DNA from 2 places in the Absiella sp. AM29-15 genome. Region 2 is predicted to be linked to the other one. Evidence: a T-box and tRNA genes for the amino acid it is inferred to sense, from the RefSeq annotation. Region 2 holds a T-box; the other holds one or more tRNA genes.
What was found. A T-box is a leader RNA that pairs with one kind of tRNA and senses whether it is charged. The one in region 2 lies ahead of serS (serine--tRNA ligase), so its partner is inferred to be a tRNA-Ser.

Region 1: it encodes a tRNA-Ser, which carries the amino acid that the T-box ahead of serS (serine--tRNA ligase) is inferred to sense. The anticodon was not compared.

The regions. Positions count from the first base shown of each region.
Region 1 covers NZ_QVFL01000010.1:24,996-31,211, reverse strand. The annotation lists gene radC (RadC family protein) at 1-65, opposite strand, end outside; gene DW761_RS11130 (SPOR domain-containing protein) at 62-466, opposite strand; gene DW761_RS11125 (HAMP domain-containing histidine kinase) at 644-1,249, shown strand; gene DW761_RS11120 (PHP domain-containing protein) at 1,285-2,040, opposite strand; gene DW761_RS11115 (DegV family protein) at 2,053-2,892, opposite strand; tRNA gene DW761_RS11110 (tRNA-Ser) at 3,058-3,145, opposite strand; tRNA gene DW761_RS11105 (tRNA-His) at 3,630-3,705, shown strand; gene DW761_RS11100 (aspartyl beta-hydroxylase) at 3,902-4,225, shown strand; gene DW761_RS11095 (ABC1 kinase family protein) at 4,215-5,819, shown strand; gene DW761_RS11090 (NAD-dependent protein deacylase) at 5,846-6,216, opposite strand, start outside.
Region 2 covers NZ_QVFL01000001.1:345,851-352,066, forward strand. The annotation lists gene gyrA (DNA gyrase subunit A) at 1-1,601, shown strand, start outside; T-box leader at 1,610-1,819, shown strand; gene serS (serine--tRNA ligase) at 1,859-3,145, shown strand; RNA gene ffs (signal recognition particle sRNA small type) at 4,327-4,424, shown strand; gene tadA (tRNA adenosine(34) deaminase TadA) at 4,439-4,912, shown strand; gene dnaX (DNA polymerase III subunit gamma/tau) at 5,139-6,216, shown strand, end outside.

The sequences.
Region 1 (6,216 bases), on a different contig from region 2:
TCAATACCATCTTGTAATGCATGTTCTCTGGGACGTTGTTCCTTATTCATATCTTTTACTTTCATTCCGCAATCCTTTCCAGTACCTCCTGGTATTTCTTTTCATCAATCAGTTTTGCCACTTCATTGCTTTCGATATCAGCTGTTTTCTGAATATAATTGATCCCCAGAGATTTTAGTTTATCCTGGCCATTTTTGGTATCATCGATATTGGTAGAAATATAACAGACGATTGCTGTTACATCTTTTTGTTTCCACGTATAGGAAACAATACCCTGGTCTTTTAATTTTTTCTGCATTTTCTTTAAGGTATCCTCTTGTTTATATAAACCTACCTGATTCATATATAATGTCTTATGTAGGATATCCTCATTTTGTGTGGTATAAGAAAACAAAAGATAATAAAATCCAGTAAACAATATAGAGAAAACAAGTGCTGAAATAATAATCATACGTTTCTGATTCATTGTACACCTCCCATATCAATTTATGTAATCGACGCAATGGGCATACCTGATTCGACAAGAAAGGATAAAACACCTCCTCATATATATACATACGTTTTTTTGATGTGAAATTCCTAAAAAATTTTGAATTTTTTTAAATTAATGATAAAATAAAGAAAAAATGGAGGTAAAAGACTCGTGAATATAAAAAAATTATTGGCAATCGCTGGTTTGGTACTGATGCCAGTCACCTTGCAGGGATGTACATCAAACAGTATTACACCAACAGAAACCGTCAAAGAATTCCTGGATGGCTATCATGATCGTGACAATACGAAAATCGCAGCCAACAGTACATGGAAAGATTACGATGCCACTGCCCTTGAACTGCGTGATGAAGATTATATGGAAGATGTTGATCAACAGCTGCAGAAAAAAGTATATGATATGATGCTTGATTTCTCTCATAAGGAAGAAAAAGAAACCATTGATGAGGATAAAGCCAGTGTAGAAGTTACACTGACCATGTATGATTTTTCAGCCGTTATAGATAAAGGTATGAAGGAAGCTGCCAAAAAAGCTGATGAATTAAGTAAAAAAAGTGATGTAGATGATAAAGAAATTCAGAAACAGATCTTAACTGTTTTATTTGACAATATGGCAAAAGCTTCCAAAGATAAAACAATTCATGTCACTGTTGACTTAGTAAAAGAGCATGGCGATTGGAAGGTAAGTGACAACAATACTGCATTAACGGATGCCTTGCTGCAAAATACACAATCTATCCAAAATATAGCAAAATAAATGTGCGAAATTAATTGTTTTCGCACATTTTTTTCTTATTCAAATTTTCCAACTTCTTCTGCACTTCTTGCATGACTTACACGTTTGACTTCTACACCCTGCTGTTCACACATGGCAAGAAACGCTTTGCTTAAACCTTTATCCACATGATGAAAACGATAATCAATGCTGGCATCATCTTCTACATAGATATGATTTTTCGCTAACAACGTTGCCATTTTGTGATATGTATGATCCATCTTAAAAGGGCATTTCACATTCATCAGCTTGATATTATCAAAACCGGCAATACCATCGAATAGATGGGATGTCAGCATCGCATTCATCATTTCATAATAACGACGATACAAATAACCTGCGTTATATTTATCCCACATCATTTCACGAGAATGCTTTGGCCAGTCAAAGGCGATATTATCAAGAAAATGAATGCGTCCAATAAACACATCATAATCAAACGCTTCTTTAATACCAGCAATATAGCTTTCATGCTGTGTGAAGTAACATGCTTCTAATCCAAATTTTACATCAATGGGAAATTCTTTTTTTCGCATTTCTGTGATAAAATCCTGATACTCTTTTAATGAAGCTGTATTCACCTTTTGAAACCATGTCTTTTGATAAGGATATGTTGCACATACCTCACGATACATAGATTTCAATTCACGAAATTTATAAGTAGGCTCTAAAATCACGATTCCATCCAGTCCTTTAGAAACTGCCACATCAATATATGCTTTTAATGCTTTATAAGTAAATGGCTGTGGAAGCGCCACATGTGCATCTATCATGTTCATAACCTCTTAATATTTCAATTTCTTGATTCTGCCAAAACCAATCGTACCAGGTCCTGTATGGGACATGATAACTGCTTTGAACACATGCTGTTCCACAGGCTGTCCAGTTGCTTCTTCCAGCATTTCCTTTAATTCATCACTCATGGAACGATTATAGGCATCAATGATCATCCAGTCATATTCTTCAGGATTAATGCCCTCTGTAACGACACGAATACCTTCTTTATATGCTTTCTTCAGCGTACGTACTTTATCAACCAAATCAATTGCGCCATGATCTACTTTCAAAAGTGGCTGAATCTTCAACAAGCCTGCCAAAGCAGCTGCTGCTGGGGATATTCTTCCACCATTTTTTAAAGCAGTCAAGGTTTCTGGAATCAGAATCGCAAACATATTGGTTTCTTCCTCCAGTTTCTTTTTCACGGTTGCACAATCATAGCCTTTTTCAAACATAGCTCTTGCTGCCAGTAATTGTTTTACGATTGGATAGCAAGCATATTCACTATCCACAACAGTTACACGTCCATTGTATTGTTTCGCAAGTCCAATCGCTACATGACATGTACCAGATAAAGCTTTGCTTAATGGCAGATAAAAAACCTCATCATAAGTTTCCAACAGATGATCCCAGGTTTTCACAATATCGCCAATGACCGGCTGTGCAGTTTTTACTTGTTCTTCTTTATTTAATGCTTCAATGATATCCTGATCAAATATCGTTTCTTCTTCAATATATTCTTTTCCATTAATCGTAATCGGCATACGAATGACATGGATATCTAGTTCTTCTGCCTCTTGTTTTGTGATATCTGCGCTAGAATCACATAGTAAAGCGATGTTTTTCATATAATCACTCCTTGCTAGAAATTATAACAATTTTTCATCATAAATACAACCAAGTAAATGATGAACTTCCATTCATTTATGCGGTTTTTAAACGCGTAGTGACTTTCCTGCTCATCTCATGCATAAAAACAAAAAAACGTCTGTATATAGACGTTTGATTTTCTATGGCGGAGCGCATGAGATTCGAACTCACGGTAGCTTTCACTACGCCACCTTTCCAAGATGGTGCCTTAAACCGCTCGGCCAACGCTCCAAAATTACTTTATTCAAGTCACTTCTATAATTTTACAGATTTTAAAGCAATTGTCAATCTCTTTTTATATATTTCTTATCAAGAACCAATAAGAATTGTTTTTATACAATCTATAATGAAATTTCATTTATATATGTTTCTTCAATTCCTTATCTTAGCAAATTTCTATAATCAAAAAAATTAAAACTGTTTGATTGCAGTATTCATATTTTCCAAATTTTTAGTTTGCAAAATCGTATAAGTGATCATTTATCTTCATTCGCTGAAAGTTCTTTTTAAATCTTTGTAATCTGGATATATAACTGCCTATTCAATAATAACTTTTCATAATTTGTGTTGTATAAATATATATATCAGTTTACCAATTAAAACAAAAACTTTTAATTGATTAAAAAAAAATCAAATAAAAAAATAAAAAAATTTCAAAAAAGGGGTTTACAAAACGATGGGGATAGGTTATAATATGACTCGCTTACAACACATGGCGGATGTGGTGAAGTGGTTAACACAGCGGGTTGTGGTCCCGTCATGCGTGGGTTCGATCCCCATCGTCCGCCCCATATAAAAGTAAGCAACTGGCGAAGCCAGTTTTTTTTGTATATAGAAGATATATTTATAAAATATTCAAAAAGTTTTTGTTTTTTTTCATATCCATTAAATTCCTTTGTAAGATTAACTTGTGAAAGAATGTATTTTTACATTACTTTCTTGATGATTCGTGATAAAATATACATATATACAAAGGAGGAATCACACATGAATAATCTTGGTGATGAAATGAAGAAAATCATTCTTGCAGGTATCGGCGCTGCGGCAACAACGGCTGAAAAAAGCAAAGAGGTTGTTGATCAGCTGGTAAAGAAAGGTGAAATCACGGTTGAACAAGGCAAAGTCTTAAATGAAGAATTGAAACACAACATCAAAGAAAAGCTGAGAACACCGGCAAATGCTGATGAAATCAGCCGTGATTTAGAAAAAGTAAGCAAGGATGACCTTGCGAAACTGAAAGCGAAGATTGAAGAATTGGAAAAGGGAATGGATGAAGAAGAACCATCTGCTCCTGGCCAGGATGGCGAATAATCAAAACAGCACCCTGAGCAGTAAAAAACGGCTTGCCCAAATCATTGGTATTTTAAAAAAACATCATTTAACACGGGGCATTGATCCTGTAAAGTTTAGAGAAATATTAGAAGATCTGGGACCGACGTTTGTAAAGATTGGTCAGATCATGTCCAGTAGACAGGATATGTTCAGTGAACGTTATTGTAAGGAATTAGTCAAATTGCGCGATAATGTTGCCCCTATGCCCTTCTCTGTTGTTGAACAGGTGATAGAGGCAGAATATGGGGTAAGTCGTGCTGAGATATTTCCACAGATGGATCCAAAGCCGCTTGGGAGTGCTTCTATCGCACAAGTACATAAAGCAACATTAAAAGATGGCAGATCCATTGTCGCAAAAATACAGCGTCCTCATATCTATCAGATGATGGAACGTGATATCTCTTTGGTACGTCGTGCTGTAAAGATATTGCGTTTGAATGAAGTGCTGGGCAGTGTTGTTGACTTAAATATCGTATTGGATGAATTCTGGTATACCGCAAAACAGGAAATGGATTTCTTAAATGAAGCGCATTTTGCGATGAGGTTTGCGGATTTAAATGACAGCATTACATATATTGGATATCCTCAGATAGAAACTGATTATAGTACCAGCAAGGTACTCGTTATGGAGTATATTGATGGATATCAGATTGATAACTTTGAAGCATTAAAAGATAATGGATATGATTGTAAAGAAATAGCTGAAAAACTGGCAGAAAATTATATCAAGCAAATCGTAGATGATGGATTCTTCCATGCGGATCCACATATTGGCAATATTCGTATCCGTGATGGACAGATCGTATGGATTGATTTTGGTATGATGGGTACTTTGACAAGACAGGATAAGGACCTGATGAAAAAAGCCGTGATTGCGATTGCCAGCAGCAATGCACAGAAACTAGTGGATGTTATCTTGGTATTGGGTGTTCATGATGATCGCATTGATTATACTGGTCTGTATTGTGATATTGAAACCTTTATGAATAAATATATCAATCTGGATCTAAAGGATATCAATCTTGGATTTGCGATTCAGGAGGTATTTACCATTGCACATAAGCATCGTATTTCCATGCCAAAAGGCATCAGTATGCTGGCAAGAGGTCTAGTCACAATTGAAAGCACGATGACAGTATTAGATCCTGATATCAATATTATTACCATTGCCGCAAACCATGTCAGTGAGAATAAACTGAAACATATGGACTTAAAGAAAGAATTCGCTTCCACCAGTCAAAAGATTTTGGAAGCTGGAAACAATGGTATACAGATTCCTGTGCATTTGAATGAATTGATTCAGATGTGTTTAAAGGGCAGAATGAAAATCAATCTGGAGGTTATGGATTCTACAGTCCCTTTAAATACCATCAATCATATGGTGAATAAATTAACCGTAGGAATTGTATCAGCTGGTTTATTAATGGCCAGTTCCCTGTTATGTACAACAGAGATGACACCAAAGGTATTTGGCATTCCTGCCATCGGCTTTATCGGTTATGTGACTGCTTTATGTTTAGGATTCTGGTTATTGTTCAGTGTTATTAAAGAACATCACAAAAGAAAACGTTAAAAAACGGATGAAATTTTTCATCCGTTTTATTTTACAACCGTTTTTAACACCTGTCCGATAGGATCATGTATGACAATGTCTGCCTGAGAATCCACTGATGTAGCTTCTTTATTGATCAAAACCAAATGTTTTCCATGAAAATACTGGAGTAATCCTGCCGCAGGATATACGACAAGGCTGGTTCCTCCAACAATCATGGTATCTGCCTGTTCAATATAAGATACAGCTTTTTCCATGACATCCATATCTAAACTTTCTCCATATAAAACAACTTCCGGTTTGATGATACCGCCACAAACAGGACATACTGGCACACCATCTTTTTGAGATAAGATATCTTCCAAGGTATAAAATTTATGACAATCCACACAGCGATTGCGATGGATACTGCCATGTA
Region 2 (6,216 bases):
TACAAAGCGATGTTGTATTAAATCAGCTGTTCCGTTTGACTTCTTTACAGACATCCTTTGGATGTAATATGTTGTCACTGGTGCCAAAAGGCAATCAGAGTGCTCCTAAGCAAATGGGCTTAAAAGAGATGTTGCAGCATTATATTGACCATCAGATTGACGTCACCATACGTCGTACACAGTTTGAATTGAAAAAAGCAGAAGATCGCGCACACATCTTAGAAGGTTTACGTATTGCGTTAGATCATATTGATGAAATTATACATATTATCCGTTCTTCAGCGAATGAAGCTACCGCTCGTACAGAGTTGATGGAACGCTTTGATTTAAGTGAAATTCAGGCCAATGCAATTCTTGAAATGAGACTTCGTCGATTGACAGGTTTGGAACGTGATAAGATTGAAAATGAATATCAGGAATTATTGATTCAGATTGCGGATTTAAAAGATATCCTGGCAAATCATTCCAGAGTTGTTCAGATTATCCGCGATGAATTAACAGAAGTAAAAAATCGTTTTGGTGATGAACGTCGTACAGAAATCAGTGAAGCTGACTTCGATATGCAGGATGAAGATTTAATTCCAGTGGAAGATGTTGTTATCACGATGACGACAAATGGATACATCAAACGTATGCCAACGGATACTTATCGTACACAAAATCGTGGCGGTCGTGGTGTCAAAGGTATGGCAGTCAATGAAGATGATGTTGTGGATATGTTGATTACAATGTCTACACATGATTATCTATTGATGTTCACAAATATTGGTAAAGTATATCGTATTAAGGGATATCAGATTCCAAATGCTTCAAGAACCGCAAAAGGTTTGCCAATCGTAAATCTGTTGAACCTAGATAAAGAAGAAAAAGTTTGTACATTAGTACCTGTGAAACGTGAATCAGAATCAGCTTATTTATTCTTTGTCACAAAGAATGGTTTAATCAAACGTACGCCAATGGAAGAATTTGATTCTATACGTCAAAATGGTAAAATTGCTATTTCTTTACGTGATGGTGATGAACTTGTAGGCGTAAAAGAAACAACAGGTGATGATGAAATCATCATTGCTGGTTCTAATGGCAAGGCAGTTCGTTTCAATGAAAATGATACACGCCCTATGGGTAGAACCGCAAGTGGTGTCAAAGGCTTCAATACAGATGGAAGCATCGTTGTTGGTGTAGCAACCAATCGTGATGGTACACATCTATTGGCAGTAAGTGAAAACGGTTATGGTAAACGTACACCAATTAGTGAATATCGTTTGACAACACGTGGCGCAAAAGGTGTTAAGACAATCAATGTCACTGAGAAAACAGGAAATCTGGTTTCTGTACGTGCAGTAAATGGCGATGAAGATGTCATGATTATCACAAATGCTGGTATTATTATCCGTATTTCTGTCGATAATATTGGTGTTTACAGTCGTAATACACAAGGTGTTCGATTGATTCATGTCGGTGATGATGAATCTGTTTCTAAAGTCGCAATCGTTGAGGCAGAAGCAGAGGAAGAAGAAGTAGAAACATCAGAAAATGTTGTAGAAAACAACGAAACTTCTGTGAGCGAACAAGAAGTCATTGACAATGAAAACAAAGAATGATATAAAATAAACAAACGTTGATAAGGATAAGTAATAAATACATTCAGGCATAGAGAGATAACGGTTGGTGTAAGTTATCGCTGAAGATTTATGAAATCAACCTTGGAGTGAACAGGTGAATAAAGTAATCTGTTTCGGTAGCACCGTTATCGCTTTGAGATATTTGATTCTTAGGAATCAAATAAAAAAGGGTGGCAACACGAGGTATCGTCCCTTTAGGACAATACCTCTTTTTTATTTATATGGAGGTATAGAATATGTTAGATATGAAGTTTCTACGCAAAAATCCTGAACTTGTGAAAGAAAACATTCGTAAAAAGTTCCAGGACCACAAGATTGAACTGGTTGATAAAGTCATCGAATTAGATAAGGAAAATCGTGCCTTAAAACAAAAAGGTGATGATTTAAGAAACCAGCGTAACAAATTAAGTAAACAAATCGGCGCATTGATGGGTCAGGGTAAAAAAGAAGAAGCTGAACAGGTAAAAGCTCAGGTTCAGGCAATGGCTGATGAAATGAAAACTACAGAAGAAAAGGAAACTGAATTAAGTACTGAAATCAAACAGATCATGATGCAGATTCCTAATATGATTGATCCTAGTGTTCCTATTGGAAAAGATGATAGTGAAAATGTTGAACTTGAAAAATTCGGTGAACCTGTTGTTCCTGATTTTGAAATTCCTTATCACACAGAAATTATGGAAGCCTTTGAAGGCATTGACTTAGACAGTGCTAGAAAAGTTGCTGGTAATGGTTTCTATTATTTAATGGGAGATATCGCAAGACTACATTCTGCTGTTATCTCTTACGCAAGAGATTTTATGATCAATAGAGGATTTACTTATGTTGTTCCTCCATTCATGATTAGAAGTGATGTTGTAACTGGTGTTATGAGCTTCGCGGAAATGGAAGGTATGATGTATAAAATTGAAGGTGAAGATTTATACTTGATTGGTACTTCTGAACACTCTATGATTGGTAAATTTATTGATACGATTTTAGATGAAAAGAAGCTGCCTTATACGTATACAAGTTATTCTCCATGTTTCCGTAAAGAAAAAGGTGCACACGGTATTGAAGAACGTGGTGTTTACCGTATTCACCAGTTTGAAAAACAGGAAATGATTGTTGTATGTAAACCAGAAGAAAGTGCAGAATGGTTTGTGAAACTGTATATGAATACAGTAGATTTATTCAGAAGCTTAGATATCCCTGTTAGAGCGTTAGAATGCTGTTCAGGTGACCTAGCAGACCTGAAATGTAAATCTGTGGATGTAGAGGCTTGGAGTCCACGTCAGAAAAAATACTTTGAAGTTGGTAGCTGTTCTAATCTAACTGATGCGCAGGCAAGAAGACTTGGTATTCGTGTAAAAGGTGAGAATGGAAAATATTTCGCTCATACATTAAATAATACAGTTGTTGCGCCACCTAGAATGTTAATTGCTTTCTTGGAAAATAACTTAAACGCTGATGGCTCAGTGAATATTCCAGAAGTATTAAGACCATACATGGGTGGCACTGAAAAATTAGTTCCTAAGAAATAAATCATTTAAAGAATCCTAAAGTTTGGATACTCAAACAAAAAGGATTCTTTTTTAGTTTCACGTGAAACATAATTAATATAATCATTTAATGATTAAAAAAACTATTTTATATATCTTGAAAAATTTAAAAAATGATAAGTGTTTTGATTGAGTTAAATAGCTGATATTTTTCTGAAATTCTTTGGTGCTTTGATTTTATGACAAAATAACGGCTTGAAATAATACGTATATTAATTTATAAAATACACTATTATTATAATATAAATTAAAATTTAATAATATATGAATGGCATTTGTGATATGCAATGAAATTTACTTTTACGAGTATTTATCTTATTTAATTTAATAGATTTTAGTAAGTAAATGTTTCACGTGAAACAAATTTATTGGGATTAATAAAAAATCATGAAATAGTATTAGCGATTAATTAAGTGTATTATGATTTTGATGAATGAACATACTGTGGATATTCTATTATAAGTAAAATTCTATAAATAACATTATTGATTTTTTAACATGAAGAAAAAGTAAAAAAATTTTTTTGATATTAGTCGATAAATTATACTTTTTATAACCATAGAATACAATCATCTTTATAGAATTTTCATATTCTAGTTTATGATAGAAAAAACATTTATCTTTCTATCATATTTCAATTTGAATAAAAAAAGATAACCTAATAATCAAAAGTATACTTATAGAAAAATATGGTATCATTTGAAATGTTATAATTATATAGATCTTTTTATATGAGTAATTTAATTATAAATCAAAATTTTATTATGTTGAAAAATCATCAATTTAATTTTTAAAATCATTGTTAAATATAGAGTTGATCTAAAAAACTTTTATTGATTTAATGAATTATTTAACTGAATGGAAAAGTTGAGCATTTGTGATTTTGAAAACAATAAAAACATCAAAAAGCATAAAAAAACGAAAAAAACAAGGCTGAAATATTTAATATATTATAATATAAATTTACCGATGGATATTGGATATTTAGATAATTAATAATACATTTTGTGTTCTTTTGATTTGCATTGAAATATAAAAAGCAAGATAACTACGCATCTCGTTGCAACAAAAAAAACGAAAAAATTGTTTCACGTGAAACAATAAAAAAGCCAGGTTGTATTATCCATAAAAAGTGGTTGAAATTTACTTAATCTGTGTTATAATATAAAAGCTACTACAATGATACACACTGAATTAGGTCAGGTCGGGAACGAAGCAGCCTTAAGGTGGCTCTGTCATGTGTGGTAGCACTTTTTTATTTCTGAGGTAAAAACTATGAATGAAAAGTATATGAGAGAAGCAATCAAACTTGCAAAAAAAGCTGAAGAAAAAGATGAAGTGCCTATTGGCTGTGTCATTGTGAAAAATGATAAAATTATTGCAAGAGGATATAATTTAAGAGAGAGTAAACAACAATCTATTGCTCATGCAGAAATTATGGCAATTCAAAAAGCTTGTAAAAAAGTTGGCAGTTGGCGTTTAGAAGATTGTGAATTATATGTTACATTAGAACCATGTTCCATGTGTACTGGCGCTATTTTACAGTCAAGAATAAACAAAGTCATATATGGTGCGAAAGATCCTAAAGGTGGATGCATTGAGAGCTGTATTAAACTATATGAATATAAAGGGTTTAACCATTATCCAAAAACAACTGGTGGTATATTAGAAGAAGAATGTGCACAGTTGCTAAAAGATTTTTTCAAAAAGAAACGAGAAAAGAAGAAAAAGCAAATAACCAAGGATTAATAAATATCCTACTATTTGCTTTTTTTATTATTTTTTCCTCAATAGAATGATATATTTATATTTTAGAAATTTTTTGTTCAATGGAAAATATAATAAGAATACTGCAGATATAAATCTTCTTTCTTATATGAAGAAAGATAATTTCTTCGTATAAGAACATTTTCAATTTAGCTTAAATATTGCTGTATTCCATGGTATAATAATCACTAGAGAAAGCAGGTGAAGTATGGCATATAAAGCACTATATCGTACCTATCGTCCTAATAGTTTTGAAGAAGTTGCAGGACAGGAACATGTTGTAAAAACACTACAACATGCTGTAGAACAAAATAAGATTGCACATGCATATTTATTCTGTGGACCTAGAGGTACTGGAAAAACTTCAATTGCAAAAATATTTGCTAAAATGGTGAATTGCGAGAGCAAAGATCATAGACCATGTGGGGAATGTGAAAACTGCAAGGCTGTAGTAAATGGTACGCATCCAGATATTATTGAAATAGATGCAGCAAGTAATAATGGTGTTGAAGAAGTAAGAAATCTGATTGAAAAAGTAAAATATGCGCCATTAAAAGGGCGTTATAAAGTATATATTATTGATGAGGTTCATATGATGTCAGCTGGAGCATTTAATGCTTTGCTGAAAACGATAGAAGAACCACCTGCACATGTTATCTTTATACTGGCCACTACGGAGCCTCATAAAGTATTGCCTACAATCATTTCTAGGTGTCAGCGATTTGATTTTACTAAAGTACCAGATAGTGATATCATAAATCGATTGCATACAATCTTAGAAGCAGAGCATATTACATGTGAGGATGAGGTAATCCGCATTATAGCACAGCTTGCTGATGGGGGATTAAGAGATGCTTTATCAATTCTTGATCAGTGTATTGCATACGCACAGGATAATATTGAAGTTCATCATATCAATGAGATATATGGTATTACTACAGTACCTGATAAACTAGAATTATTAAATCAAATATTCGATAAAAAAGCATTAGAGTTAATGGATAAAATTGATTATCTGATTAATAAAGGAATTGATATCAAAAGATTAACAAACGATTTGATAGAAATATTAAAAGAAACAATTATTTTTGAATACACGAAAGAAGCAAAGCTACTTCATGTATTGAATTCTGATGAAGCTTTAGGTATTATTCAAAAAGTTTCTATTAAGAAACGGTTTGATATGATTAGCTTATTGATGGAAACATATGATAAGTATAGAACTGCTGCAAATGCTAGCTCTTATTTTGAGGTTTGTTTATTGAAAATGCTTGATCTAGCTGCTT